Regions from separate parts of the Shinella sp. G-2 genome, predicted to be linked through region 3. Evidence: riboswitches for the same ligand, from Rfam matches in the RefSeq annotation. Region 3 holds a riboswitch; each other region holds the start of a gene.

Region 1 (7,525 bases), on a different contig from region 3:
TTCGGGCGAGGCGACGTAGAGGCCGGAGACGGAGGAGCCTGGCCACATGGCATAGCTCTCGGTCAGCGCGACGCCGATCGCCTTCTCCGCATCGAGCAGACGGAAGAGCGTCGTCTTTTCCGTATGGTCCGGCTGGGCGGGATAGCCCGGCGCGGGACGGATGCCGGCATAGGGCTCGCCGATCAGCTCGGCGGGCAAGAAGGCCTCGTCCGCCGCATAGCCCCAGAGTTCCTTGCGGACGACTTCGTGCATGCGTTCGGCAAAGGCCTCGGCGAAACGGTCGGCCAGCGCCTTGACGAGGATCGCGTTATAGTCGTCGTTCGCCCGCTCGAAGCGCTCGGCAATGGCGATCTCGCCGATCCCCGCGGTGACGACGAAGCCGCCCAGATAATCCTGCTTGCCGCTTTCCACCGGTGCGACGAAATCCGAAAGCGCCACGTTGGGGCGGCCATCGCGCTTGGAAAGCTGCTGGCGCAGCGTGAAGAAGGTGGCGAGGTCCGTGTTGCGCGCCTCGTCGGTGAACAGGCGGATATCGTCGCCGACGGCGCCGGCCGGCCAGAAGCCGACAACCGCCTTCGGCGTGAACCATTTTTCCGCGATGATCTTTTCCAGCATGGCCTGCGCATCGGCAAAGAGCTGGCGGGCCGCAGGCCCCTGCTTCTCGTCGTCGAGGATTTTCGGATAGACGCCCTTCAGTTCCCAGGTCTGGAAGAAGGGTGTCCAGTCGATGTAGCGGGCAAGCTCGGCAAGGTCCCAGTCCTGCCAGACACGGGTGCCGAGGAAGGACGGCGTCTTCGGCTTGTAGGCGGACCAATCCGCCTTGAAGGCGTTTTCGCGGGCCCTTGCGAGCGGCAGGCGCTGCTTCTCCGCTTCGCTGCGCGCATGGGCGTCCGCGACCTTGCGGTATTCCGCCTTCAGCGTCTCGACATAACCCGGCTTCATCTCCGCCGACAGCAGGCTGCCGACGACGCCGACGGCGCGGCTGGCATCGGTGACGTAGACGGCCTGCCCGCGCTCGTAGCGAGGATGGATCTTCACCGCGGTATGCACGCGGCTCGTCGTCGCCCCGCCGATGAGGAGGGGAATGTCGAAGCCCTCGCGCTCCATTTCCGACGCGACATGCACCATCTCGTCGAGCGAGGGGGTGATGAGGCCGGAAAGACCGATGATGTCGACCTTCTCGGCTTTCGCCGTTTCGAGGATTTTCGTCGCGGGCACCATGACGCCGAGGTCGATGATCTCGTAATTGTTGCAAGCGAGCACGACGCCGACGATGTTCTTGCCGATATCGTGTACGTCGCCCTTGACGGTCGCCATCAAGATCTTGCCGGCGCTCTGTCGCTCGCCGCCGCCGCCATTGGCGCGCTTCTCGGCCTCCATGTAAGGCAGCAGCACGGCAACGGCTTGCTTCATCACCCGGGCGGATTTCACCACCTGCGGCAGGAACATCTTGCCCGCCCCGAAGAGATCGCCGACCACGTTCATCCCGGCCATCAGCGGCCCCTCGATGACATGCAACGGACGGTCGGCATTCTGCCGCGCCTCCTCCGTGTCCTCTTCGACGAATTCGGTGATGCCGTTGACGAGCGCATGCTCCAGCCGCTTTTCCACCGGCCAGTCGCGCCAGGCGAGGTCGCGCTCCCTGGCTTCCTTGCCGCCCGCGCCCTTGAAGCGCTCGGCGATCTCGAGCATGCGCTCGGTCGCCGTGCCTCCGGTCTTCGGCGCCCGGTTCAGCACCACGTCCTCGCAGGCCTCGCGCAACTCCGACTCGATCGTATCGTAGACGGCGAGCTGGCCGGCATTGACGATGCCCATGTCCATGCCCGCCTGGATGGCGTGATAGAGGAAGACCGCGTGCATCGCCTCGCGCACGGGTTCGTTGCCGCGGAAGGAGAAGGAAAGGTTGGAAACGCCGCCGGAGATATGGGCATGCGGCAGGGTCGCCGTGATCTCGGCCGTCGCCTCGATGAAGTCGACGCCATAGTTGTCGTGCTCTTCGATGCCCGTGGCGACGGCGAAGATGTTCGGGTCGAAAACGATATCTTCCGGCGCAAGGCCGGCGACCTCGGTGAGCAGCCTGTAGGCGCGGGCGCAGATCTCCACCTTGCGCGCCCTGGTATCGGCCTGTCCCGTCTCGTCGAAGGCCATGACGACGACGGCCGCGCCATAGGCGCGCACCAGCTTCGCGTGATGCAGGAAGGCTTCCTCGCCTTCCTTCAGCGAGATCGAGTTGACGAGCGGCTTGCCCTGCACACACTTCAGGCCGGCCTCGATCACCTCCCACTTGGACGAGTCGATCATGACGGGAACGCGGGCGATGTCGGGCTCGGCAGTGATGAGGTTGAGATATTCCACCATCGCCTTGCCGGAATCGATGAGGCCCTCGTCCATGTTGATGTCGATGACCTGCGCACCGTTCGCCACCTGGTCACGCGCGACGTCGAGCGCGGCGGCATAGTCGCCGGCGGTGATCAGCTTGCGGAATTTCGCCGAGCCCGTGACGTTGGTGCGTTCGCCGACATTCACGAAGGGAATGGCATCGGTCAGCGTGAAGGGTTCAAGGCCGGACAGGCGCATATGGCGCGGAATGTCGGGGATCTCGCGCGGCCTGTGGCGTGCGGCGGCCTTAGCGATGGCGCGGATATGGTCCGGCGTCGAGCCGCAGCAGCCGCCGACGATGTTGACGAGGCCGTCGCGCATGAAGCCCTCGATCTGCGCGGCCATTTCCTCGGGCGTCTCGTCGTATTTGCCGAAGGCGTTCGGCAGACCGGCATTCGGATAAGCGCAGACGAAGGTGCCAGCGACGGCCGAAATCTCGGCGAGGTGCGCGCGCATGGCGTTTGCCCCGAGCGCGCAGTTGAGCCCGATGGAGACGGGGTCGGCGTGCCGCACCGAATTCCAGAACGCTTCCGGCGTCTGGCCGGAAAGCGTGCGGCCGGAAAGGTCGGTGATCGTGCCCGAGATCATGATGGGCAGGTCGATGCCCTTTTCCTCGAAGACCGCGCGCGTCGCGAAGATCGCAGCCTTGGCGTTCAGCGTGTCGAAGATCGTCTCGATCAGGATGATGTCGGCGCCGCCGTCGATGAGCCCGCGCACCTGATCGCCATAGGCGCGCGTCAGATCGTCGAAGGTGACGGCGCGGTAGCCGGGATTGTTGACGTCGGGCGAGATGGAGGCGGTGCGGTTGGTCGGACCGAGCGCGCCGGCGACGAAGCGGCGACGACCGTCCTTCTCCTGCGCCCGCAGGCCCGCGCGGCGGGCCAGGCGCGCGCCGTCGCGGTTCAGCTCATAGACCATGTCCTCCATGCCGTAGTCGGCCTGGGCGATGGTTGTGGAGGAGAAGGTGTTGGTCTCGAGGATATCAGCGCCGGCAAGGGCATAACGATAGTGGATATCCTCGATGGCGCCGGGCTGCGTCAGCGTCAGGAGATCGTTGTTGCCTTGCTGGTGGCAGGCGCAATCGCCGAAGCGCGCCCCGCGGAAATCCTCTTCCACCAGCTTCAGTGTCTGAATTTCCGTGCCCATGGCGCCGTCGAGCACGAGAATGCGTTCGCGGGCAGCGGCTTCGAGCGCGGCGCGGATGTCGCGACCGTCCCGTCCCGGCTGTTCGGGGCCGAACAGGGTGTCCAGATGAGAAACGGCCATGGGAAACCCTCCGATGCAAGATGACTTGCATCGGAGTCACATAAAGATATCTTTATGTCAACATGTCTTTATGCGAAGTATCTAGTGCAGGCGCCCATCCGCCCCGGCAAGCGAGGCGAACAACGCCTTGAGGCGGGCGACATCGGGATCACCCCCCTCATAGCGCGCCAGCTTGCGCACTTCCTTCAGCGCCTCGACGGCAAGGTCGGCGCCGCGCGGTTGCCAGAGCAGCCAGGAGATGAAGACGGATTCCGGCTTGCCGGTGCCCGATGGCTTGGTTTCGGTGAATGCAAACATGTCTTCCCCAATCGGTAATTGGGGGATGGCCGGACGCACGCTGCTGGAATTCCGCCCGCGGCGGAAGCAGACGTACACCATTGGGACACCCCGCCCATGGACGTTACGAACTGTCAGGGCAGGTCTCCTGGCTTCGGGTCGTCGCCGCTGTCTCGCCTTCCCGGTGAAAACACCAGTGGCATGGAGCGACAGCAGCTCGCCGTTCACAGTTGCGGGGGCAGCGCCGGCCTTGCCGCTCTTTTGGAGCATCGCACCGGCTTCCCTCTTAGCCTCCGAGCCGCAAACGACTCGGAAGACCCTGACGGCGGCAACACTGGCGTGGCGGGCAGGCCAAGTCAATGGCGCGCACCCTCCGTTCACAGCCGCGGGAACTTTTCCGTTCGCCCGGCATTACGGCTCGGCCCGCATCCTGCGCGGGCTCGCCTTCTGGGAGGGGCTGGCGATTCACCAAAACCGCAGATGAGGGTCCATGCTGCGCCATCTCGCCCTGTTGACAGGTTGCAAGTCTCTGTCCTTACGGCTAAAAAATGCCGTTTTCATGCACCACGCGGCCAGGATGCCAATCAGCGTGTCGCTTGAGCCAGTTCCCCCCGTGAGGCACCCGTTGGGTGCAGCCCGGTGTCATGGCTGATCGCGGCACCGAGATGAAGCCTGCCCGCGGAAAACCCTCCGGCGCAAAGGCCATCGCCGAATGGTTCAACAAGGCCGGATCCAGAATCAGAAACATGCCCCTTCACAATACGCCGCAAGCTCCGCGCGACGCCGATGCCAAGCAGATCGACTATAACGACTCGATCCGCGCCACCTATCTGACGCTGGAGGAGCTGGCCGACTGCGGCGAAGCGCTCGCGCGCGACAGGACGGCGACCCTGCCGGGCTATCAGCCCTTCGAGTTCCGGCCGCGGCACAAGGAAAACGAGAAGGAGATCTTCCGTGTCTACCAGGCGACCGCCAAGGACGTGGAAGCCGGCGCCCAGATCACGCCCGCGGCCGAGTGGCTGCTCGACAATTACTACGTCATCGAAGAGGCGATCCAGGAAGTCCGCCGCGACTTTCCCCGCCGCTTCTTCCGCCAGCTTCCGACGATCGACATCGAAGGCCAGCCGATCCCCCGCACGCTGGCGCTCGCCTGGATCTATGTCGCGCACACCCATAGCGGCGTCTCCGTCGAAAGCCTGACCGCCTTCGTGCAGGGCTTTCAGAAGCAGGACGCCCTGAAGATCGGCGAACTCTGGGCGCTGCCGTCCTTCATCCGCTTCGTGCTGCTCGAAAACCTCCGCCGCATTTCCAGCCGCGTCGAGCGCTCGCGCAAGATGCGCTTCAAGGCCAATGAAGTGGCCGACGAGCTGGTGCGCCTCAACGACCCGGAGAAGTGCATCGCGCATCTGCGTTCGATGGAGAGCTTCGTCGAGGACAATACCTTCGTCATCCAGCTACTCTACCGCCTGCGCGACGGCCTGCAGGCCTCCGGCGCGGTGATCCAGTGGCTGGAGCGCAAGATCGAGAGCCGCGGCAGCGACCTCGAGGAGCTGATCGTGGCGGAGAACAACCGCCTGTCCTCCGGCAACGTCACCATGAGCTCGCTCATCAAGAGCCTGCGCTCGGTGGACGATACGGAATGGCCGGTCTGGTTCGAGAGTGTCAGCCGCCTCGACGAGGCGCTGCGCCAGGGCTCCGACTATAGCGACCTCGATTTCGGCTCGCGCAACAAGTACCGCAACTCCATCGAGCGCTTCGCCCGCCGCTCCGGCAAGACCGAGCTGGAGGTCACGGAAACCGCGCTCGCCATGACGGCGGAAGACGCCGCAGCGAATGCGGAGGATCCGGACTACGAGGCCAATGTCGCCGCCTTCCTCGTCGGCAAGAAACGCAAGCTGCTGGAAAAACGCATCGGCTACCGCCCGACCGCCGTCCAGCGCGTGGTGCGCCTGACGCGCAAGCTCGACTGGTTGGCCGTCGCCGGCCCCAACATCATCCTCACGCTGCTGGCGATGATCGCGGTCTATTACTTCCTCGATCAGCTCGACATTCCGAACGGCGCCTGGCTGATCATGCTGGTGCTCTTCGCCCTACCAGCCTCGGAAGGCGCGACGGGCCTCTTCAACACGCTCGTCACCTTCTTCGTCACGCCCTCGCGCCTCGTCGGCTACGAGTTCAAGGACGGCATTCCCGAGGACGCACGCACGCTGCTCGTCGTGCCCTGTCTCATCTCCAAGCGCGACCATGTCGACGAGCTGGTGCGCAATCTCGAAGTCCACTACCTCGCCAATCCGCGCGGCGAGATCTATTTCGCCCTGCTCAGCGACTGGGCCGACAGCCAGGCGGAGGAATCCCCCGCCGATCTCGACGTGCTGGAATACGCCAAGCGCGAGATCGCGACGCTCTCCGCCCGCTACGCCTATGACGGACGCACGCGCTTCTACTTCCTGCATCGCCGCCGCCTCTACAACCCCTCCGAAGGGGCCTGGATGGGTTGGGAGCGCAAGCGCGGCAAGCTGCACGAGCTGAACCTTCTCCTGCGCGGCGACGGCGACACCACCTTCCTGCCGGGCGCCAACATCGTGCCGTCGGACGTCAAGTACGTCATGACGCTGGACTCCGACACGCGCCTGATGCGCGATGCCGTGACGAAGCTCGTCGGCAAGATGCACCACCCGATCAACCGCCCCGTCATCGACGAGGCGACGGGCAAGATTACCGCCGGCTATTCCATCCTCCAGCCGCGCGTCACGCCCTCGCTGACGACGGGCAAGGAAGCCTCGACCTTCCAGCGCATCTTCTCCGCCGATCGCGGCGTCGACCCCTACGTCTTCACCGTTTCCGACGTCTATCAGGACCTCGCCGGCGAAGGCACCTTCACCGGCAAGGGCCTCTATCACGTCGATGCCTTCGAAGCCGCCGTGAAGGGCCGCATCGAGGAGAACTCGGTTCTCAGCCACGATCTGCTCGAAGGCTCGCTCTCGCATTGCGCACTGGTGACGGATGTGGAGCTCGTCGAGGATTTCCCGACCCGTTACGGCGTCGAGACCTCGCGCCAGCATCGCTGGGCACGCGGCGACTGGCAGCTCCTGCCCTATCTCTTCGGCCCGTCGAGCGGCATTTCCATGCTCGGCCGCTGGAAGATGTACGACAACCTGCGCCGCAGCCTCATTCCCATCGGCTGGCTCGTCGCCTCCGTCATGGGCTGGTACTACATGGAGCCGCGCCAGGCGCTGATCTGGCAGCTGGTGCTGATCTTCCTGCTCTTCGTCGCTCCGACGCTCTCGCTCATTTCCGGCGTCATGCCGCGCAGCAGCGATATCGTCGCCCGCGCCCATGTGCACCGCGTTCTCTCGGACATCCGTGCTGCCAACGCGCAGGTTGCGCTGCGCATCGCCTTCATCGCCCATTCGGCGGCGCTGATGGCCGACGCCATCGTGCGCTCGCTCTACCGCACCTTCGTCAGCCGCAAGCTGATGCTGGAATGGCGCACGGCCGCGCAGGCCGACAGCGCGGCGCGCGGCGGCATCCTCGCCCACTACAAGTCCATGTGGCAGGCCCCGGCGCTCGCCGTGGTCTCGGTCGCGCTCGCGATGATTTCGGA
Region 2 (7,525 bases), on a different contig from region 3:
TCCCGGATCGTCTGGAAGCCGACGGCGACACCCTCGACATCGGTGATGGCGTTGAAGGGGCCGGTGCGACCGGTGAAGGGAAGGCCGAGATCGCGGGCGCGGGGCTTTGTCTTTTGGGTCATGGTTATTTCTGCCGGGAGCGAAGATAGAGGCCGAGGGAGGCGATGACAAAGGAGAAGGTCAGCATCATCACGGCGATGGCGTTGATCTCCGGCTTGATGCCGCGCCGGAGCATGGCGAAGATGAACATCGGCAGGGTCGTGACGTCGACGCCGGCGATGAAATAGGTGATGACGAGGTCGTCCATCGAGATGATGAAGGCGAGCAGCGCGCCGCCGAGGATGCCCGGCAGGAGCTGCGGGAAGACCACCCTGCGGAAGGTCGTCCATTCATTCGCCCCGAGATCGGCCGAGGCGTGCTCCAGCGTGCGGTCCATGCCGGCAAGCCGTGCGGTGACGACGATGAAGACATACGAGGTCAGGAAGGTGCACTGGCCGATGATGATCGTGCCGATGCCGAGACTGATGCCGGCATTGACGAAGAAGATCAGCAGCGCGATGCCGAGCACAATATCCGGCATCAGCATCGGCATGAACATGACGACGCGGTAGAAGCGCCTGCCGAAGAAATCGAAACGGTAGAGCGCGATCGCCATGGCCGTGCCGAGCACGGTGGCGATGGCCGTGGTGGAGGCGGCGATCCTCAGACTGTTCCACACGGCCTGCACGAGCTGGTCGGTGGATTCCAGATAGAGCGCGTTTTCCGAAATCTTCGTCTTGAAGCCGAGGACCTGGGCATACCAGTCGGTAGTGAAACCGGTCCAGGTCATCATGTTGACCGGGTTCGCGTTGAACGAATAGACCGCGATCAGCGCCAGCGGGATGTAGATGAAGGCGAAGAACAGCGCGGTATAGGCAAAGAGGCTGCCGCGGGCGAGGGTGGCGAAAATCTTCATCGGTCTCTCCTCAGCGTCCGGCTGCGGCATCGAGGCCGCGGCGGCCGGAAACGACCACGTAGATGAAGAGCAGCACCAGCATCACGCTCATCACCATCATCGCGAGCGCCGAGCCGAAGGGCCAGTTGCGCGCGGCGAGGAACTGCTGCTCGATGAGGTTGCCGAGCATCATCACCTTGGCGCCGCCGAGGATGGTCGGCACGATGAAATTGCCGAGCGCGGGGATGAAGACGATGACCGCTCCGCCGGCAATGCCCGGCGCCGTCAGCGGCAGGATGATGCGCCAGAAGGTGCGGATCGGCCCTGCACCGAGATCCAGCGAGGCGCGCACCAGCGTCCAGTCGAGTTTTTCGACGCTGGCATAGACGGGCATGAACATGAAGGGAATGAAGACATAGACCATGCCGAGGATGATCGCGCCCTCGGTATAGATGAGGTCGAGGGGTCGGGCGATGAGGCCGGTCTTCAGCAGCACGTCATTGGCAAGGCCGGTCTGGCGCAGGATCAGCACCCAGACGAAGAGCCGCACGATGAGACTGGCGAAGAAGGGCAGGGTGATGAGGAAGAGGCAGAAGTTCTTCCAGCGTTCCGAAAGGCGGCTGATGCAGAAGGCGGCCGGGTAGCAGACGAGAAGCGTCGCGATCACGGTCATGGCCGCGATCCTCAGCGAGCGCAGGAAGATCGCGATATAGATCGGGTCGAAATCCTCGAACATCGGATCGGCGAAGCCGAGGATGCGGCCGAAGTTATGCGGATACCATGTCCATTCCACACCGCCGTAAAGACCGGGCGCCAGGAAACTGGTCACGATCATGATGGAGAGCGGACCGAGGAAGAAGACCGCCAGGAACAGCGAGACCGGTCCGAGCAGGACGGCAAGCTGGGCGCGGCGGCGAAAGGCAATCGACGTCATGTCAGGCGGCCTCCGCCGGGATGAGGTGCACGGCCGACGGATCGTAGGCAAGGCGCGCATGGCGCGACTGCTCGATTTCCCCGACGAGGCTGCGCCGCGCCGCGGGAATCTCCGCGATGACGCGCCGTCCCGTCGCCGTGCGGCCGAAAAGCTCGAAGGTCGAGCCGACGAAGACGATCTGCTCGAGGTCGACGTCGAGAGCCGGGGCGCCGTTGCCGGCCTCCGCGAGGAAGAATTGTTCCGGGCGGATGAGCGCGGTTGCAGCGCCCGTTGCGCCCGGTCGACCGTGGGAGATCGCGATACCGTCCTGCGTCACCAGTTGCCCGCCGCCGGCCTCTCCCTCGAAGAGGTTGCTGGCGCCGACGAAAGTGGCGACAAAGCTGTTCTTCGGCTGGTCGTAGATGGCGCGCGGCGTGTCGAGCTGCTGGATCCGCCCGCCCGACAGCACGGCGACACGGTCCGACATGGTCAGCGCTTCCTGCTGGTCATGGGTGACGAAGATGAAGGAGATGCCGAGCTCGTTCTGCAGCGTCTTCAATTCGATCTGCATCGCCTGGCGCAGGTTCTTGTCGAGGGCTGAAAGCGGCTCATCGAGCAGGAGCAGCTTCGGACGGGCGATGATGGCGCGGGCAAGCGCCACACGCTGCTGCTGGCCGCCTGAAAGCTGGCGGGGCTTGCGGCTTTCCAGCCCCTCAAGGCCGACCATGGCAAGCGCTTCCGCGACACGCTTCATCCTTTCGGACTTGGCGACGCCCGCGACTTCCAGCGCATAGCCGGTGTTTTCACCCACCGTCATATGCGGGAAGAGCGCATAGTTCTGGAACACGGTATTGACCGGCCGGCGATAGGGCGGCCTGTCCGTCATGTCCTCGCCGTCGATCAGGATGCGGCCGGAATCGAGTTCCACGAAACCGCTGATCGCCTGGAGGAGCGTGGTTTTTCCGCAACCCGACGGCCCCAGCAGCGTCAGGAATTCATTGCGCCGGACATCGAGATCGATGGCGTCCAGCGCGGTCACCGTCTGGCCTTCAGGCGTGGCAAAGGCCTTCGCCGCCTTCTCCAGGCGGACTATGGAGTCTCGCATCGTCGTTCCCCAATTTGTTATAAAAATAACGCTTGTGCGATTTCGATATATGGATACCATTTGCCCATCCAAGTCAACGGCCGAAAAGAAGCCGGGACGGGAAAGCAGGGCGCAAAGGAAAGCGCCGGGGCCAGCAAGGCCGAACCATCAGAGGAGACTATTCCATGACGAAAGCTCATCGCGCCGGCGCATCCGGTTTTCAGGCCTGGATGCGCGGCACTGCCCTCTCGCTTGCGGCCCTCGTGGCGACGGCAGGCATGGCGGGCGCCAGCGAACTCAACGTCTATAACTGGGGCGAATACATCAATCCGGAAGTGCTGAAGAAGTTCGAGGAGGAGACCCAGATCAAGGTCAACCTCTCGACCTATTCCTCCAACGAGGAAATGCTGGCAAAGATCCAGGGCGGCGCGACGGGCTACGACGTGGTCTTCCCGTCCGTGCACATGCAGGACATCATGGCCAAGCTCGACCTGCTCGAAAAGACCGACATCAACACATACGAGGGTTTCAAGAACATCGATCCGGCGTTCCTGCGCGCCAAGAGCGATCCGAACGGCGAGTATTGCCTGCCCTATGCCTGGGGTTCGGTCGGCATCTTCTATAACCGCAAGATTCTCGGCAAGGACGTCACCGGCTGGAAGGATCTGGTCGAGACGGTGAAGGCGAAGGGGTTGAAGTTCACCCTGCTTGACGACATGCGCGAAGTGCTGGCCGTCGGCCTTATCCTCAACGGCCACAAGATCAACTCGACCGATCCCGCCGAATTGCAGCAGGCCGCAGACACGATCATCGCCATGAAGCCCGACATCGCTGCCTTCACCTATGACGAGCGGCCGATGGTGCAGGCGGGCGACGTTGCCGCCGGCCACGCCTTCGTCGGCGCCATGATCGACGTCTTCGGCAACGAAAAGGACCTCGGCTACGTGATCCCCGAAGAGGGCGCGACCATGTACCAGGAGGATATCTGCGTCCTGAAGAGCGCGCCGAACAAGGAGAATGCCATCAAGTTCCTCCAGTTCTACACGCGCCCGGAAATCGTCGCCCTCAATGTCTCGCAGCAGACCAACGGCACGGCCAATGTGCCGGCGCGGCAATTGACCATTGAAAAGATCAAGAATAGCAAGGAAATCAACCCGCCGGCCGAGACGATGAACCGGCTCCAGATATTCGAGGATCTGGGACCGGCCCTGCGTCAGGTGGACCGCGTATGGACGCGGGTCAAGACGGCCCAGTGAGTGCGGTTGATCCCCGCCCGTCTCCGGACGGGCGGGACTTTGAAGAGAGGGGCGACGTGTCGAAACGCATTGTGAAGCTCGTTCAGTCCGACGATCTCCGGCGGTCCAAATCCGACAAGCTCATCGCCCATTACATCGAGCGCAACATCGCCGAGCTTCCCTTCGAGACGGCGCGCTCCATCGCCCAGCGCCTGCAGATCTCTCCGATGACCGTCGGGCGATATCTGCGCCGCATGGGCTTCGACGGGCTGGACGACCTGAAGAGCGAATTGCGCCACGGCAGCTCCAACCCTGCCTGGCAGGTCAAGGGACGCGTCGACCGGCTGGAGCAGGATCGCAAGGAGGGCAAGCTGCTCGCTGGCCTCATCCAGCAGCAGATCGACAATCTCGGCCAGATCTACGCCATCACCAGCGCACCGGAATGGCAGCAGACGATCGACGCCCTGATTAACGCCACCGAGGTCTATGTCGCCGCCTACCAGAACGTGCGCGGCATCGCGCAGTATTTCGCCAGCCAGCTTTCCTATACCCGCCCGCGCGTGCAGTTCGTCGACGGGCTCAACGGCACCTATGCGGAACTGCTTGACGGCTCCGTCGAGGGGCGTCTGCTCTTCCTGCATGACGTTCGCCGCTTCGCCGCCAAGGCCCGGTCGCTCGCGCTCGAGGCCCGGCGCGCCGGCGTCAAGGTCGTGCTCCTGACGGACGAGTTCTGCCCGTGGGGACCGGAGGTCTCCGATATCTGCCTCATCGTGCCCGGTTCGCACGGCCCGCTCTGGGATGGCGCCGCCACCATGACCGCTGTCATGGACCTCATGCTCAGCAACATCATCGTCGTCATGGGCGACGAGGTGAGCGAGCGCGTCGACACGCTGACCCGCCTGCAGGACGTCTTCGGGGATTTCGAAACCTGATAGCGGCCCATGCCTTGACGCTGCCGCGTGGCGCGGACTAAGGATGGATCGACGGTTCCCCGAAGGATGACTCCCAGGGGATTAATAGGGAACACGGTGCGGACGACCCAACAGGGACCCATTCCGTGGCTGCCCCCGCAACTGTAGGCGGATTGCCGCCTGTCCTTGGACGCGTTTCGCGTCATGCCACTGCGCCTTGCGCGGGAAGGCAGACAGGTCGCAGATATCCGTGAGCCAGGAGACCTGCCGTCAGAGCCACAATCCGAACACGGGCGGGGATGCCCGGAACAGGAGACGCCATGACGAACCCGACTGCCGGCGACGGCAGACCACCCTTCGTTTTCTCCCGACCGACCGCGCGCAGCCCTTGGCCCGTCGCGTGAGCCCGTCCGCCTTCCTTCACCTCGGGAGATATCCATGACCCATTCCGCTGCGGCCCCGCGCGCCGCCTCCTTCCTGTCGCTCGTGGCCGGGTTCGTCCTTGCCGCCGGCGCGGCCCAGGCCGCCGAAACGGTGTATCCGCTGACGCTGGAAAACTGCGGCCGCCCCGTCACCTTCGAGAAGGCGTCGGAACGCGCCGTCTCGCTCGGCCAGAGTTCGACGGAAATCCTCTACCTGCTCGGCGTCGGCGACCGCATGGTCGGCACCGCCGTCTGGATCGGCCCGGTTCTGGCGGGCTATGAGGAGGCGAATGCCAAGGTGGAGCGCCTTGCCGACAACGATCCGAGCTTCGAAAGCGTCGTCGCCAGGAAGCCCGATCTCGTGACCACGCAGTTCCAGTGGCATGTCGGCCCGGAAGGCGTCGTCGGGACGCCCGAACAGTTCGCCGAACTGAAGATCCCGGTCTATACGTCGCCGGCCGACTGCATGGGCAAGGACAATTCCGGTGGCGGTGACGGCGTGCGCAACACCGTCTTCACCATGGAGCTGATCTACAAGGAAATCAGCGAGCTGGCACAGATCTTCAACGTCCAGGATCAGGGCGAGAAGGTCATTGCCGATCTCAAGGCACGCGAGGCCGCGGCCCGTAAGAAAATCGCCTCGGCCGACGGAAAGCTGTCCGCCGTCTTCTGGTTCTCCAGCGCCGAACTCGACATCGATCCCTATGTCGCCGGCCGCAACGGCGCGCCCGGTTACATCCTGTCGGTGCTCGGCATCAGGAACGTCATCGAAAGCGACGAGGAATGGCCAACGGTCGGTTGGGAGACCATCGCCAAAGCCGATCCGACGATCATCGTTACCGGTAAAATGGAGCGCCGCCGCTACCCCGCGGATGATGTCGCCATCAAGCACAAGTTCCTCAAGGAGGATCCGGTCGCCAGCCTCATGCCGGCCGTGAAGAACGGCCATGTCGTCGATATGGACGCGCAGGCGATGAACCCGACGATCCGCACGATCGAAGGCATCGAGGTGCTGGCCGACGCTGTCGAAAAGGCTGGCCTCGCACAGTGACGAAGGATCGCCCCATCCTGCTCCGGACGGGCGCCGCTATCGCGGCGCTCGTGATGCTCATCGCCGCGCTCGGTGTGGGCGCGGCGGTGGGTGAGACCGCCATTCCGCTCGCAACCGTGGCGAAGACTGTCGCGAACCGCCTCTGGCAGGCGGGCCATGCGCTGGATCCCATCGACGAGGGTATCGTCTGGAACTATCGCCTGAGCCGTGCGGTGGTCGCCGCCTGCTGCGGTTCGGCGCTGGCGCTGTCCGGTGTCGTCCTGCAATCCCTGCTGCGCAATGCGCTCGCCGATCCCTATATTCTCGGCATTTCCGCCGGCGCCTCCACGGGTGCGGTGGGCGTCGCGATCCTCGGTTTCGGCGGCGGCATGCTCACGCTGCCGGCCGGCGCCTTCCTCGGCGCGCTCGTCGCGTTCGGGCTTGTCAGCGTGCTCGCCGTCAGGGCCGGGCGGGGTACGAGCGCCATCATTCTGGCGGGGGTCGCCGGCTCGCAGCTGTTCAACGCGCTCACCTCCTTCATCGTCACCAAGGCGGCCAATGCCGAGCAGGCGCGCGGCATCATGTTCTGGCTGCTCGGCAATCTCTCGGGCGCACGCTGGCCGGATGTGTGGCTGGCGCTGCCGGTCGCCCTTGCCGGCCTGCTCGTCTGCCTCTGGCATGCCCGCGCGCTCGACGCCTTCACCTTCGGCACGGAATCGGCCGCTTCGCTCGGCATTCCCGTGCGCCGGGTCTATGTCGTGCTGATCGCCATTTCCGCCCTGATGACGGCCGTCATGGTCTCCATCGTCGGCTCCATCGGCTTCGTCGGCCTTGTCATTCCCCATGCCGCGCGCATGGTCGTCGGCGTGCGCCACGGCCTGTTGCTGCCCGCCTCCGCGCTGATCGGCGCCATCTTCATGATCGCGGCGGACATACTTTCCCGCATCATCATTACCGGTCAGGTCCTGCCCATCGGCGTCATCACGGCGCTGTTCG
Region 3 (7,525 bases):
CGATATCTGGTCGGAGGGCGAGATTGTCATGGACGCGGCCGACGTGGCGAAAATAACGGCCCTTCTCCCAGCGGACCTCATAAGGCAGTTGGGGCTGTCTTGATCAATCGGTGCGGTCGAGGCGTATGAGCCAGAGCGGTCCTTGGCTCTTTCTGGCGTCTCGGTTCAGAGGAATGCGAAGACGTGTCAGCCCCGCTGCGCCACCACGGCCGCAGCCACGATCAACAGGACAAACAGCCCGGCTGCCGCTGCCGTTATGCCCAGGATAGCGAACCAGGTCCGCGCATTGCCGAGGCTTGGCCGGTCGCCGTCGGCGGTCTTCACCCCGAGATATGTCAGAACGCCGAAGACAACCGGCGTGCCGCCTCCGACGGTCATCGCCATCCTGCTCTCCGGAGCCGTGTTTTGCCAGATCGACGAGAAAAGATAGATGCCTGCGACGCTTCCCAGAATCAGGGAGCCGAGAACGAGGAGGATGCGCATGGCGTGCCTTCGAAGATGAGACCAACGTTTCCATATCGTGCAGGATCATTGCGAACCAGCCCTTCACATGCCCAGGCGCAATATCTCTTTTAAGGCCACCGAGATCGACGGTCGCTTGGCGCGATATCAACAGCGTGTTTGTGTCGCCCTGCCCTGCCGTGAGAATCGGCTGGGCCGCCCTGCCCGGCGCGCCGCGACGCGCGCCGCCGCGCCTGCCGGCTTCGCGATATTCACAGGCGGATCGGCAAAATGGCGCTGAAAATGCGGGAAGGCATTTCATTTCATGGTCGCTGTCAAAAAAGCCTTGCAATCTCAAGCTCTGCCGCATAGTGAAACCGCGAGCGGAGAGGTGGCCGAGTGGTCGAAGGCGCTCCCCTGCTAAGGGAGTATACCGGAAACGGTATCGAGGGTTCGAATCCCTTCTTCTCCGCCAGTTCCCCTTATTGATCCCATCGAGTTTTCGAAGTCGCGGTTCGGGTTTGCGCCCGAAGGCTTGCGACTCTTCCTGCCTCTTCACCGCAACGGATATCGCTTCCGACGGCAAACGCCGGCAACTTCGCTTCTCGTGAAGGGACAGCGCCGGCGCTGAAACGCTCCCCGCAAAGGCGGATGCGCGGACAGGTGTCGCTCCATGGTTGGATTCGCGATGTTTTCCCCCATTGCCCGCCTGCCCAGGCCGCCCTCGAAGGACGGCAGGAGCAAGCGGGCCTGGCCTTCCTAGAAGGCCCAGTCCTCGTCCTCGGTGGCAACCGCCTTGCCGATGACATAGGACGACCCCGATCCGGAGAAGAAGTCATGATTCTCGTCCGCATTCGGCGACAGTGCCGAAAGAATGGCCGGATTGACCTTGCACGCCTCAGGCGGGAAGAGCGCCTCGTAGCCGAGATTCATCAGCGCCTTGTTGGCATTGTAGTGCAGGAACTTCTTGACGTCCTCGGTCAGGCCGACGCCGTCGTAGAGCGCCTCGGTGTATCTGGCCTCATTGTCGTAGAGTTCGAGCAGGAGATCGAAGGCGAAATCCTTGATCTCCTGCTGCTTTTCCGCGCTCAGGCGCTCCACCGCGCGCTGGAACTTGTAGCCGATGTAATAACCGTGCACGGCCTCGTCGCGGATGATCAGGCGGATCATGTCGGCGGTGTTGGTCAGCTTGGCGCGGCTGGACCAGTACATGGGCAGGTAGAAGCCCGAGTAGAACAGGAAGCTTTCGAGGAAGACGGAGGCCACCTTCTTCCGGAGCGGATCGCCGGAGGCATATTGCTCCATGATCAGATGCGACTTCCTCTGCAGGAACTCGTTTTCCTCCGACCAGCGATAGGCGTCGTCCACGTCCGGCGTCAGGCAGAGGGTCGAAAAGATCGAGGAATAGGAGCGTGCATGCACCGCCTCCATGAAGGAGATGTTGGAGAGCACCGCTTCCTCATGCGGCGTGATGGAATCCTCCATCAGCCTGACCGAACCGACGCCGTTCTGGATCGTGTCGAGCAGCGTCAGGCCCGTGAAGATGCGGATGGTCAGCTTCTGCTCCTCCGGCTTCAGCGTCGCCCAGGACGGGATGTCGTTGGAGAGCGGCACCTTCTCCGGCAGCCAGAAATTTCCGGTGAGCCGATTCCAGACCTCGAGGTCCTTGTCGTCCTCGAGGCGGTTCCAGTTGATGGCGCGGATGGCGGCAGCGGCCTTCGGGGCCTTGGCCTTGACCTGAATGTTCATCGTCGTTTTCCCCGGATCACAGCGCGCAGGACACGCAGCCCTGCACTTGCGTGCCGGACAGCGCCATCTGGCGAAGGCGGATGTAGTAGATGGTCTTGATGCCCTTCTTCCAGGCGTAGATCTGCGCCCGGTTGATATCGCGGGTGGTTGCCGTATCGCGGAAGAACAGTGTCAGCGACAGGCCCTGGTCGACATGCTGCGTGGCCGCCGCATAGGTGTCGATGATCTTCTCCGGGCCGATCTCGTAGGCATCCTGATAGTAGTCGAGATTGTCGTTGGTCATGAAGGCGGCCGGGTAGTAGACGCGGCCGATCTTGCCTTCTTTCCGGATTTCGATCTTCGAGACGATCGGGTGGATCGAGGACGTCGAGTGATTGATGTAGGAGATCGAGCCGGTTGGCGGCACGGCCTGCAGGTTCTGATTATAGAGGCCATCCTGCATGACGGCCTGCTTCAGGTCCCGCCAGTCCTCCCGTGTCGGGATCGGGATGCCGGCGGTCTCGAACAGGTCCGCCACGCGCGCCGTCGCCGGCAACCATTCGGCCTCGGTGTATTTGTCGAAATAGTCGCCGGACGCATATTTCGAGTTCTCGAAGCCCTTGAAGCTCTGGCCGCGCTCGACGGCGATGCGGTTCGAGGCGCGGATGGCGTGATAGGTCACGGTGTAGAAATAGATATTGGTGAAATCGACGCCTTCGTCGGAGCCGTAGAAGATGCGCTCGCGGGCGAGATAGCCATGCAGGTTCATCTGGCCGAGGCCGATGGCGTGGCTTTCGTCATTGCCCTTGGCGACGGAGGGAACCGACGCAATGTGGCTCATGTCGGAAACCGCCGTCAGCGCCCGGATCGCCGTCTCGATCGTCTTGCCGAAATCGGCCGAATCCATCGCGGCGGCAATGTTCAGCGAGCCGAGATTGCAGGAAATATCCTTGCCGAGATGCTTGTAGGAGAGGTCGTCGTTGAAGGTGCTGGCCTCGCTGACCTGCAGGATCTCCGAGCAAAGATTGCTCATGGTGACGCGGCCGGCGATCGGGTTGGCGCGGTTCACCGTGTCTTCGAACATGATGTAGGGATAGCCGCTCTCGAACTGGATTTCCGCAATCACCTGGAAGAATTCGCGCGCCTTGATCTTCTTCTTGGCGATGCGGCTGTCGGCGACCATCTCCCGATACCGCTCCGTCACCGACACTTCGGTAAACGGCACGCCATAGACGCGTTCGATGTCATAGGGCGAGAACAGATACATATCCTCGTTGTGCCGGGCCAGCTCGAAGGTGATGTCCGGAATGACGATGCCGAGCGAAAGCGTCTTGATCCTGATCTTCTCGTCGGCGTTTTCGCGTTTGGTGTCGAGAAAGCGCATGACATCAGGGTGATGGGCGTTCAGATAGACCGCCCCCGCTCCCTGACGCGCGCCGAGCTGGTTGGCGTAGGAGAACGAATCCTCCAGCAGTTTCATCACGGGAATGATGCCCGAGGACTGGTTTTCGATGTGCTTGATCGGCGCGCCGGCCTCGCGAATGTTGGTCAGCGACAGAGCCACGCCGCCGCCGCGCTTGGAGAGCTGCAGCGCCGAATTGATCGAGCGGCCGATGCTCTCCATGTTGTCCTCCACGCGCAGCAGGAAGCAGGACACGAGTTCGCCGCGCTGCTTCTTGCCGGCATTGAGGAAGGTGGGCGTCGCCGGCTGGAAACGGCCGGTGATGATCTCGTCGACAAGGTCGCGGGCAAGGTTCTCGTCGCCGCGCGCCAGCGCCAGCGCCACCATGCAGACGCGGTCCTCGTAGCGCTCCAGGTAGCGTTTTCCGTCGAACGTCTTCAGCGTGTAGCTGGTGTAGTACTTGAAGGCCCCGAGAAACGTCGGAAAGCGGAATTTTCGCGCGTAGGCCGCGTCGAACAGGTCGCGCACGAAGTTGAAGGCATATTGGTCCAGCACCGCCTGCTCGTAATAACCCTCGTCCACGAGGTAATCGAGCTTCTCGCGCAGGTTATGGAAGAACACCGTGTTCTGGTTGACGTGTTGGAGAAAGTACTGCCGGGCTGCCATCCGGTCCTTGTCGAGCTGGATGTTTCCCTGCTCGTCGTAGAGGTTCAGCATGGCGTTCAATGCGTGATAATCCAGCGCGGGTTCTCCTGCCTTTGCCGGGCGTTCTAGCGTGAGCGTGTCCAAAATCGTTCCAATCCGTGCCTGACGTTGATGACGTCCTCGTCGGTGCCAAGCAGTTCGAACCGATAGAGGTAGGGAACCTGGCACTTGGCGGAGATGACGTCGCCGGCGATCCCGAAGGTCGCGCCGAAATTGCTGTTGCCCGCGGCGATCACGCCGCGGATGAGAGAGCGGTTGCCCGCATCGTTGAGAAAGCGGATCACCTGCCTGGGCACGGCCCCCTTGCCGCCATCGCCGCAATAGGTGGGTACGACCAGCACATAGGGGCGTTCGATCCGCAGTTCCCCGGCCGCAACGGGGATGCGTATGGCCGGTCTTTCGAGCCGGCCGACGAAACGATGCGTGTTCTCGGAGCGGCTGGAGAAATAGACGAGATCGCCCATCCCAGCGCACTCACGCCCCGCGCTCATGCTCCGCCCTCACGCGAGGGCGCTGATCATGTCCGGGCGAAAGCCCGCCCAGTGCCGCTCGCCGGCAATGACGACCGGAACCTGGCGATAGCCGAGCCCCTGCACCAGGGCGAAGGCGTCGGCATCCTCGGATACGTCGACGAGCTGATAGTCGATGCCCTGGCGGTCGAGCGCGCGCGTCGTTGCGGTGCACTGGACGCAGGCGGGCTTGCTGTAGACGGTAATGGTCATGGATATCCTCGTGAAATGGATTGGCATGCGGAAGGGTTCGGCCAACCGGTGGCGGCCGTTGCCGGGGCGGAATGTGAGCGCAGTCAGTCTGGGCGTAGTCAGTCTGAGCGCAGTCAGGCCGGGCCTTGAGACCCCGACCCGTTACGCACGCAGACGCAGACGAAAAAGCTGAACATGGACTTCACCCCGAAGTTGCTAAGGCGGGAGCTTCGGGAAGCGGCGCGCGGACGTCATGCCACGGCACATCGCTTTCCTGCCGGACACCCCGCCGGTGGACGTTTCGTTCGAGGCAGGTCTCCTGGCTCACGGGTCATCGTGCTCGTTCGGCCTTCCCGGATGTTCATCCAGTGACCAAATCGAACGGCACTCTCCGTTCACAGTTGCGGGGGCAGCTCCGGCTTGGCGATCATCATGTCCGCCGACCGAATTCCCATCTTAGCCTTCGATGCTCTCGAATCGAAAGAACCTCGAACACTAGATATGGTAGACGAACGCCAAAATCAGTCAACCTCTATGGCTTCGATCCGGCATTATCGTCGGGGATAAGTTTCACGGGCCGATGGTCGCGATCCACGGCGACCATCACGAACACGCCTTTCGCGCTCCTGTTGCGGGCGCCGGTGAGCAGGTCCTCGGACCACAGTTCGACGTCGATGCGCATCGAGGTCCTGCCGATCCCGCACACCCGCGCGATGACCTCGACGATGGAGCCCAGGGCAATCGGGAGGCGAAAGTCGATCCGCTCGGAGGCGGCCAGGACGCATGGCGTCTTCGACAGGCGGGCGGCGGCCACGAATGCAGCCTTCGTCATGAAGGCCAGCGCATCGCCGCCAAACATTTTGCCGGAACCGTTCGTCTGGTCTGCAAAGACGATGTCCACCATCCGGACTTCATCTGCCGGAGGAGGCGCGTGAGAGGCCGGAAGGCGTTCGAGGCGCCAGTCGGGCCCTCTTCGTTCGCACCCCACCGCCACCATGTGGAAGACCCCGCGCGTGCAACACGTCCGGGCGGTCCCGTCGATCGTCTGGGCGATCATCTCGACTTCGACGGTCAGCGACCGCTTTCCGGCCAGGACTGGCGTCGCGACAAACGCGACGATCTCGCCGACATGCGCCGGCTTCCTGAATTCCACGCGTTCACAGGACGCCGTAACGAATGGCACCCGGCCATGGCGTGTCGCCGCGATGAAGGCGACCCTGTCCATGAAGGCAAGTCCCGCCCCGCCGAAAAGCGTGCCGTGGTGATTGGTGTCGCCGGGAAAGACGATATCGACGAGGGACGTGGGAGCCGGCCCTTCGGCCGGCTCCCCTTGCGATGCGCGCTCGCGCTTCATGCCTGCACCGGGCGCGGCTTGCCGCTCGGCACCTCCTGCCGCAGCTTCCGCGCCGCCTCGACCATATGGATCAGCGCCGGCTTCACGTCCTCCCACGTGCGGGTCTTCAGGCCGCAATCGGGGTTCACCCAGAGCTGGTCGTCCAGCAGGCGTTCGCGGGCAAGATCGAGCAGGGTCTTCATTTCGTCGACGCCGGGAACGCGCGGCGAGTGGATGTCATAGACACCGGGCCCGATCTCGTTCGGGTAGCGCTGCACGGCGAAAGCCTGCAAAAGCTCCATCTTCGACCGGGATGTCTCGATCGAGATGACATCCGCGTCCATCGCCGCGATCGCGGGCATGATGTCGTTGAACTCCGAATAGCACATATGCGTGTGAATCTGGGTTTCGTCCGCAACGCCGGTCGAGCACAGGCGGAAGGCTTCGACCGCCCAGTCCAGGTAGTGCTGCCAGTCCCTCCGGCGAAGCGGCAGCCCTTCCCGTAGCGCCGCCTCGTCGATCTGGATGATGGCGGCGCCCGCGCGCTCCAGGTCGAGCACTTCGTCGCGGATCGCCAGCGCGATCTGGCGGCACACCGTCTCGCGCGGCAGGTCGTCGCGCACGAAGGACCAGTTCAGGATCGTGACGGGGCCGGTGAGCATGCCCTTCATCGGCCTTTGCGTCAGCGACTGCGCATAGTCCCACCAGCCGATCGTCATCGGGTTCGGGCGTGCGACGTCGCCGTAGATGATGGGCGGCCGGACGTAGCGCGAGCCGTAGCTCTGCACCCAGGCATGCCGGGTGAAGGCGAAGCCTGAAAGCTGCTCGCCGAAATACTGCACCATGTCGTTGCGCTCGAACTCGCCATGCACGAGAACGTCGAGCCCGATCTCCTCCTGCCAGCGCACGACCGCCACGGTCTCGCGCTCCAGGAACGCCTTGTAGTCGATATAGCTCAACTCGCCCCTGTCATGCATGGACCGCGCCTTGCGGACCTCGGCGGTCTGCGGGAAGGAGCCGATCGTGGTCGTCGGAAACAACGGCAGGTCGAAGCGCCGGCGCTGCGCATCCTGCCTGTGCCGGAAGGTCGAAGCCCGCGCCGGCACCTTGCCTTCGAATTCGGCAAGGCGGCCCGCAACGATCGGATCGTGGACCCGGACCGACGTCAGCCGAGCCTGCGCCGCCACGGCGTTCGCCTCCAGTGCGGGAAGACCG
Region 4 (7,525 bases), on a different contig from region 3:
CGCGATCTGTTCGGGGAAGGCATCGCGGAAGAAGCCGGAGATCCGGAGCGTGACGTCGACGCGGGGATGGCGCAGCACGGCGGGCGGAATGATCTCGAAGCCGGTGACGCGGCGGGACGCCATGTCCCAGGTCGGCTTGACGCCGATCAGCGCCATGGCCTGGGCGATATCGTCGCCGCCGGTGCGCATGTTGGACGTGCCCCAGGCGGTGATGCCGAAGGAGGTCGGCCATTCGCCGTGATCCTGCGCATAGCGGGTGACGAGCAGTTCGGCGGATTTCCTGCCGAGTTCCCAGGCCGCCGGGGTCGGCACGGCGCGGCTGTCGACGGAATAGAAGTTGCGCCCGGTCGGCAGCACGTCCGGCCGCCCGCGCGTCGGCGCGCCGGAGGGGCCGGGTTCGATGAAGCGCCCGTCGAGGCCGCGCATCAGCGCCGCGATCTCCGCCGGACCGCAGGCGGCGATGGCGGGGCGAATGGTCGTGTCGATCGTATCGAGCACGACGCGCGTCCGCTGCCAGCTTTCCGGGCAGGCGAGCGAGCCATCCACCAGCCGTGCCGCCAGAAGCTCGATGCGCTCCACCGTATCGCCCTTGCTGCGCCAGGGCGCTTCGGACTGCGTGGCGAGAATGTCCGGACACGGGCCGGTCCAGGGATCGGAGGCAATGCAGTCGAGCGGGTCGAAGACGAACCGTGTGCTCCTCTCCTCCGGCCTGCCGGCCATCTCCCCCTCAGGGGGGGAGAGCGGCAGGGCAGAGGAGCGGCCATCGCTTCCCAGCACGTCCAGTGCAATCGCCCGCTGCAGGCTCGCCTCGCCGCCTTCGCCAAGGCCGCGCGGCACGCGCGCCAGGGCCAGCGTCAGGTCGGTGAGAAGCCGGCCCTCGGGCGAGACGCCGAAGACATGCAGGCCGTCGCGGATCTGCATTTCCTTGAGGTCGCAGAGATAGGCGTCGAGCTTCTGCAGCGCCGTTTCCTCGCCGTCGGACTTGGCGATGCCCGCGTCCCGGTCGAGGCCGATATCGCGCACGAGATCGAGGATCTGCTTCGACAGCAGCTTGATGCGACGCGGGTCACCGCCGGAGGCATCGTAATATTCGTCGACCAGCGCTTCGAGGTCCTTCAGCGGGCCGTAGGTCTCGGCGCGCGTCAAGGGCGGCGTCAGGTGGTCGATGATGACGGCGGCAGAGCGGCGCTTGGCCTGCGTGCCCTCGCCCGGATCGTTGACGATGAAGGGATAGAGGTGCGGCACGGGGCCGAACACGGCTTCGGGATAGCAGGTTTCCGACAGGGCCAGCGCCTTGCCCGGCAGCCATTCGAGATTGCCATGCTTGCCCATATGCACGATGGCATGGGCGCCGTAATGCGCACGGAGGAAGGCGTAGAAGGCAAGATAGCCGTGCGGCGGCACGAGGTCCGGCGAATGGTAGGTGTCCTTCGGATCGATATTGTAGCCGCGCGCCGGCTGGATGCCGACCAGCGTCTCGCCGAAACGGGCGAGCGGCAGGGCGAAGACATCGCCCGCGACGAAGGGATCGTCTTCCGGCCTGCCCCAGCGTGCCGTCACCTCATCCTGAATCGCCTTCGGAAGCGTAGAGAAGAAGGCCTTGTAATCCTTGAGGGAAAGCGTCTCGCGGATTTCCCGGCCGTCGTTTGCGGCATTGGTCGGACCGGCCATCAGATGAGCGATCAGCGCGTCGCCGTCCTCCGGCAGGTCGCAGACACGATAGTTCTCCGCCGCCATGGCGCGCAGGACTTCCATCGTGCCGGCCGGCGTGTCGAGGCCGACGCCGTTGCCGAGGCGGCCATCACGGTTCGGATAGTTCGCCATGACGACGGCGATGCGTCGCTCGACCGGGGACGCACGGCGAAGCCGCGCCCAGCCGCCGGCAAGGCGCGCGGAAAAGCGGATACGGTCCTCGACGGGATCGAGGCTGACGATGTTCGTCTCCACGCCCTCGTCATAGCGCGCGGCGGCCTTGAAGGAGACGGCGCGGGCAAGCACGCGCCCGTCGACTTCCGGCAGGGAGACGTTCATGCCGAGGTCGCGCGCCGTCAGCCCCTGGCCCGACGCCGCCCAGGCCTCGCGCGAGGTGCCGGAGAAGATGATCTGCAGCACCGGCGCCCCGGTTTCGTCCAGCACGGTCGGCTTGCGGCCGGCGCCAGGCGCCGAGACGGCAAAGCTCGTGGCATTCAGCACGACCTCGGGCCAGATGTCTGCGAAGGCGGCGCGCACGATCTCGATGGAGGCCGGGTCCTTGAGGCTGGAGACGAAGAGCGGCAGGGCGCGCACGCCCTCGGCGGCCAGCGCCTCGATCAGCATTTCGACGGGGCGCGTCTCGCCGCTCTGGACATAGGCGCGATAGAAGCAGAGGGCGGCGGTTGGGGATTGCGCGGCTGGAACGGCCTCTTCTGCCAGCTGCCGCCATGTCTCGATATCGATGACGCCGCGCCCCGGCCACCAGATGCCGGCCTTGTCCAGCGGCGTCGCGGCCGCCGGCTTTTCGCCGCCGAAGACCAGCGCATCGGCATGGGCAAGGAAGCGGTCGGCGTTTTCCGCCCCGCCTTCGTTGAGATAGGCCCAGAGACGCTCGCGGTCTTGCGCGTCGATGCGGTTGAACGGCAGAAGGCCCTCGTCCGGACGGTCGTCGCCGGGAAGCGCCACGAGCATGATGCCGTTTGTCGCCGCCGTCGCCAGCAGGGCCTCCAGCACGTAGCGGAAGTAGCTCGCACCGCCGAGGGCGCGAATGACGATGAGCCTGGCGTGGCGAACCGTGCGCTCGACATAGGTATCGACCGACATCGGATGCGACAGGGTGGCAAGGCTGGCAAGGCGCAGGCGCGTCTTCGCGCCGCGCGCGCGGTGCGCGGCGGCGATGGCGGCAAGTTCCGTGTCGGCAGCCGAGAGAAACAGCACGTCGCCCGGCGTCTGGCCGAGGTCGATCGCCTCCTTGCCGTCGGCGATGGTGCCCTTCTGGGCTAGCAGGAGATGCATGCAGCGCCTCCCCTTTCATGGCGTGCCGTGCCGGTGGAGCGGGAATGCCCCAGCCCCGCACGATGCCCCGAAGAGAAGAACCGCCGCATGCTCATGCCGAAATCACACGGCCGCTGCGATGGCGGCGCGCACGGCCGCTTCGTCCATGTCGTGCAGGCCGATGACGACGAGGCGGGTGCCGCGCGTTTCGCCGGCCGCCCAGGCGCGCTCGAAATAGTGATCGATGCGGGTGCCGACGGCCTGGATGAGCAGGCGCAGCGGCTTGCCGGGCACGTCGGCGAAACCCTTCAGGCGCAGCACGTCATGCGCGGCGATGACGCCCTTCAGGCGCTCGATGAAGGCGGCCGGATCGGCGACGGCAGGCAGTTCGACGACGAAGCTGTCGAACTCGTCGTGATCGTGCTCTTCGCCGTTTTCATGCTCCAGTTCGTGATGCGACTTGCGGTTGGCGATGTCGTCCTCGGTGCCGACGCCGAGGCCGAGCAGCACGGCGGCGGCGACTTCGCCGTTCTTCGCCTCGATCATCGACGGCTTGCGGGCGATGCGGGAAGCAACCTCGTCGCGCACGGTCTGAAGGCCGGCGGCGTCGATAAGGTCGGTCTTGTTGAGAACGATGAGGTCGGCGGCGGTGAGCTGGTCCTCGAACAGTTCCTCCAGGGGGCTTTGATGGTCGAGGTTCTCGTCCTCGACGCGCAGCGCGTCCACCTTGTCATGGTCGTCGGCAAAGCGGCCGGCGGCGACGGCGGCGCTGTCCACCACGGTGATGACGCCATCGACCGTCACCTGCGTCTTGATTTCCGGCCAGTTGAAGGCGGCGACGAGCGGCTGCGGCAGGGCAAGGCCGGAGGTCTCGATGACGATATGGTCCGGACGGTTCTCCCGCTCCAGGAGTTTCGACATGGTCGGAATGAAATCGTCGGCGACGGTGCAGCAGATGCAGCCGTTGGTGAGCTCGATGATATCGTCCTCGCTGCAGGCTTCCGCGCCGCAGCCCTTCAGCACGTCGCCATCGACGCCGAGGTCGCCGAATTCGTTGATGATGAGCGCGATGCGCTTGCCGCCGGCGTTCTGCAGCAGGTTGCGGATCATCGTCGTCTTGCCCGCACCGAGGAAGCCGGTGATGACGGTGGCGGGGATTTTCTGTTGCAGCATGGCTCAACCCTTCATTTTCAGCGGCAGTCCGGCCGCGATAAAATAGACTTCCGGTACGAGGGCCGCCACCTTCTGGTGCAGCCGCCCGGCATGGTCGCGAAATTCGCGCGCCATGCGATTTTCCGGCACGATGCCGAGGCCGACCTCGTTCGACACGAAGACCAGACGGCCGGGGGCGTCCTTGATGGCCCGCAAGAGACCCTCGAATTCCCGCGCGATGTCGCGCTCCTCCAGCATCAGGTTCGTGACCCAGAGCGTCAGGCAATCGATCAGGACCGCGCGGTCCTCGCGTGCCACATCGGCGATGCGTTCGGCCAGCGCAAGCGGTTCCTCGTGCGTTTCCCAGCCTTTTCCGCGATCCTCCCGGTGTTTGGCGATGCGCTGTCGCATCTCCTCGTCCCAGGCCCGGCCGGTGGCGATGTAATGACGCGAAAGGCCGGTCTCGGCGACCAGCCCCTCGGCGAAAGCGGATTTTCCGGAACGCGCACCGCCCAGAACCAGGACGGCTCCGGGCGATGTCGTGATCATATCAGGCAGCCTTGGCGATCTTCTCGTTGGCAAAACCCAGCGAAAGGCCGAGCACGATCCAGAAGAACAGCGTCGTGGCAAGCGCGGCGACGGCAAATTCCGCGCCGAGAACGGCAGGAACGTTGCTGGAAATGTCGCTCGGCTGCGGCGCACCATAGACCTGGGGCGCGGCAATCAGCACGATGCCGGCGATCTTGGCGACGATATTCGGCTTGAGGACCAGGAGATAGAGGCCCCCGGCCGACAGGGCGACGGTCGCGACCCACCAGATCTGGCGCTGGGTGAGATCGGCGGCCGGGAAGCCCGGCAGTTCCGGCGGCAGGCCGATGGCCGGCAGCATATGTACGGCAAGCCAGCCCGCAGCGCCCCACAGCGCCCCGTTCGCAACCGTGATCGGATGGCCCGAAACGAGGCTGAAACCGGCGAGCAGCAGCGCGAAGCCGGCGCCCGTCACGAGATTGGCCATGAGCGTGCCGGAGAAGCGGCTCATGCCGAACATGATGCCACCCTCTTCGTGATTCTCGCCCTCATGGGCATAGGCCACGGAAACCGGCGACAGATAGGCGGCGACGTTAAGGATGGCGGCGCCGAGCGAGGAATGCTCCTGCGTCTGCGCGGCGTCGTCGGTCGCGGGCGTGGTGCCCTCGCCTGCCGGCGCGGCTTCGCCTTCGAACTCTTCGGCGTGCAGAATCAACGGCACGACTCGGGCCTCCTGGGCGGCTGTCATGAGCACGCCGGAGAACAGCCCGGCCACCAGGGCGGCCAGGAGATAACGAACGATCATGTCAGGAGCTCCTTAGTGGCAGGGGAAGCCGTAGGAGTGACGCGTATCGTGTGCCGTGTCGTGCAGGACGGCCGAATTCGCAAGACCAGCGCCGAACACGAGGAAGGCGCCGATGAGGAGAGCGAAAACGCCGGCGACGAGACGATCGTTGGCGGAAAGGGTAACAGAAGACGTAGCGGAAACAGCCATGACAACCTCCGTGCAGGCAGTGGGGAAACCTCCCCAGGTCGGGCGATATGCCCTCATCGGTTGGCAGGTCTCCTGGCTCGCAGCGTCCGGTGCTCGGCACCTGCGGGTCGCCCTCGCCTTCCCGGGCCGCGGCATTGCGAAAGGTGGACGATTCGTAGATCGAGAGGCGTCCGGCCTTGGTTTATCGCAATGCCACCCAGTGGCTTTTCCGGCCGGTTGTCAGCCTGCGGGTTGCGGCACGATTGCCTCCTCCCAAGCCTTCCTCCTGCCGGATGGGCGTCCCTCGCTACTCTACAGTCGCGGGGTCGGCCGTGATTGCAGCGCCCTAATTGGGTCCACCGCGTCACATTCCCATTTACTCCCCAGTCCGTTTCCGGACCAAGGAACCATCCAATACTAGGGATGATTATGCTTCTGCCCCCGACAAGTCAATCGACCGGCAGCGCCATCACCTGTGCTGAAACCGTCGTCCAGCCGTCGCAATCGCAATGACCCGGCTCAATAGCCGGGAATGATCACCACACCGCCCTGGCCGTTGTAATAGTTCTCGTCGCGATAGTACGGGCCGTCGTAATAGCCGTCGACGGGACCCTCAAGCACGTCGTAGTCACGCTCGTAGCGGCGCTGGCGATGCTGACGGGCCTCGGCATATTGCGCGGCATCCCGCAACGCGCGGTATTGCTGGCGCGAGAGATAGCCGTCGGCGCGGTACCCGGACGATCCCTGCCAGGCGGCGATCGCCGAGCGGGTGCGCGGGCCGAAGACGCCGTCCGCGCCATAGGTGTTGAAGCCGAGCATGCTCAGCCAGCGCTGCGCCTCGGCCCGCATGACGCGGCCGAGATAGGCTTCGCGCGGATCGACGACCGGCTCTTCGGCAGTCTTGCGTTCGGTTTCGGCCGTGGCCGGCGTTTCCGCTTCCGCTTCAGCATCGGTTTCCTGCTTCGGCTTGGCGACGGTGGCAAGGGCGGCGAGACGTGTGCGGGCCTCCTTGACGTACCGGCCGTTCGGATACTGGGCGATATAGGCGCGGTAGGCCTTCTCCGAGCCGGCGAGCACCGCCTTCTGGAAGGTCTCTTCCTCCTGCTTGTCCACGACGGTCCCGTCGACGGCAAGGCCGCGATTGTCCTTCACCGTGCCCTGGGCCTCGCCCGACGCGGTGACGGCTTCGCCGGCCTGCTTCTTGGCGGCTTCAGCCTCTTGCGCACGCTTCTCCGCTTCCTTGGCCAGACGGGCGGCTTCCGAGGCCTTCGCCTCGGCATCCGCCGCAGCCTTGGCGGCCTCGGCCTTCAGCCGCTCGACTTCCGCAGCCTTTTCCTCGGCGAGCTTGCGGGCCGCGGCGGCTTCCTCTTCTATCCGCGCCTTCTCGGCAGCAGCGGCCTTCTCCGCCTCGATACGCTTGGCTTCAGCTTCGCGGCGGGCAAGCGCCTCCTGCTCGGCGCGCGCCTTCTCGGCGGCGGCCGCTTCCTCGGCCTTCTTGCGGTCGGTCTCCGCCTTCAGGCGGGCGGCTTCCTCCGCCTTGGCCTTTTCGGCGGCGGCATCGGCTTCAGCCTTCAGGCGCGCCGCCTCGGCGGCCTGCTTCTTGTCCGCCTCCGCTTTGAGGCGAGCCGCTTCCTCGGCCTTCGCCTTTTCCGCCGCAGCGGCTTCGGCCCTGGCCTTTTCCGCGGCGGCCGCCTCGGCTTTCGCCTTTTCTTCCGCCGCCGCCTTTTCCGCAGCAAGCTTGCGCGCGGCAGCCTCTTCCTCGGCCTTCTTCGCATCCGCTTCGGCCTTCAGCCGCGCGGCTTCCGCCGCGGCCTTGGCCTTTTCCGCTTCGGCGGCCTTCTGCGCCTCTTCGGCCTTTTTCGCCTCGGCGGCCTTTCGCGCCTCCTCCGCCTTCCTGGCTTCCGC

Evidence for each region. Region 3 has a riboswitch for cobalamin ahead of nrdH (glutaredoxin-like protein NrdH). Riboswitches for the same ligand answer to the same signal wherever they lie in the genome.
Region 1: it holds a riboswitch for cobalamin, as region 3 does, so the genes downstream of both, V8U06_RS15420 (hypothetical protein) here and nrdH (glutaredoxin-like protein NrdH) in region 3, are expected to answer to the same signal.
Region 2: it holds a riboswitch for cobalamin, as region 3 does, so the genes downstream of both, V8U06_RS13315 (ABC transporter substrate-binding protein) here and nrdH (glutaredoxin-like protein NrdH) in region 3, are expected to answer to the same signal.
Region 4: it holds a riboswitch for cobalamin, as region 3 does, so the genes downstream of both, V8U06_RS02640 (CbtB domain-containing protein) here and nrdH (glutaredoxin-like protein NrdH) in region 3, are expected to answer to the same signal.

What each region holds. Positions count from the first base shown of each region.
Region 1 covers NZ_JBBEYH010000008.1:128,560-136,084, forward strand. The annotation lists gene metH (methionine synthase) at 1-3,645, opposite strand, end outside; gene V8U06_RS15420 (hypothetical protein) at 3,727-3,942, opposite strand; cobalamin riboswitch at 4,043-4,258, opposite strand; gene V8U06_RS15425 (GH36-type glycosyl hydrolase domain-containing protein) at 4,668-7,525, shown strand, end outside.
Region 2 covers NZ_JBBEYH010000006.1:210,241-217,765, forward strand. The annotation lists gene V8U06_RS13285 (P1 family peptidase) at 1-122, opposite strand, end outside; gene V8U06_RS13290 (ABC transporter permease) at 125-955, opposite strand; gene V8U06_RS13295 (ABC transporter permease) at 966-1,868, opposite strand; gene V8U06_RS13300 (ABC transporter ATP-binding protein) at 1,870-2,952, opposite strand; gene V8U06_RS13305 (polyamine ABC transporter substrate-binding protein) at 3,162-4,187, shown strand; gene V8U06_RS13310 (MurR/RpiR family transcriptional regulator) at 4,244-5,098, shown strand; cobalamin riboswitch at 5,134-5,363, shown strand; gene V8U06_RS13315 (ABC transporter substrate-binding protein) at 5,516-6,550, shown strand; gene V8U06_RS13320 (FecCD family ABC transporter permease) at 6,604-7,525, shown strand, end outside.
Region 3 covers NZ_JBBEYH010000002.1:497,417-504,941, forward strand. The annotation lists gene V8U06_RS06380 (hypothetical protein) at 1-103, shown strand, start outside; gene V8U06_RS06385 (hypothetical protein) at 187-483, opposite strand; tRNA gene V8U06_RS06390 (tRNA-Ser) at 827-916, shown strand; gene nrdF (class 1b ribonucleoside-diphosphate reductase subunit beta) at 1,201-2,190, opposite strand; gene nrdE (class 1b ribonucleoside-diphosphate reductase subunit alpha) at 2,207-4,360, opposite strand; gene nrdI (class Ib ribonucleoside-diphosphate reductase assembly flavoprotein NrdI) at 4,342-4,740, opposite strand; gene nrdH (glutaredoxin-like protein NrdH) at 4,777-4,998, opposite strand; cobalamin riboswitch at 5,270-5,483, opposite strand; gene V8U06_RS06415 (acyl-CoA thioesterase) at 5,510-6,331, opposite strand; gene metE (5-methyltetrahydropteroyltriglutamate--homocysteine S-methyltransferase) at 6,328-7,525, opposite strand, start outside.
Region 4 covers NZ_JBBEYH010000001.1:520,248-527,772, reverse strand. The annotation lists gene cobN (cobaltochelatase subunit CobN) at 1-2,988, opposite strand, end outside; gene cobW (cobalamin biosynthesis protein CobW) at 3,091-4,140, opposite strand; gene cobU (bifunctional adenosylcobinamide kinase/adenosylcobinamide-phosphate guanylyltransferase) at 4,144-4,668, opposite strand; gene V8U06_RS02645 (CbtA family protein) at 4,670-5,452, opposite strand; gene V8U06_RS02640 (CbtB domain-containing protein) at 5,465-5,641, opposite strand; cobalamin riboswitch at 5,687-6,047, opposite strand; gene V8U06_RS02635 (peptidoglycan-binding domain-containing protein) at 6,140-7,525, opposite strand, start outside.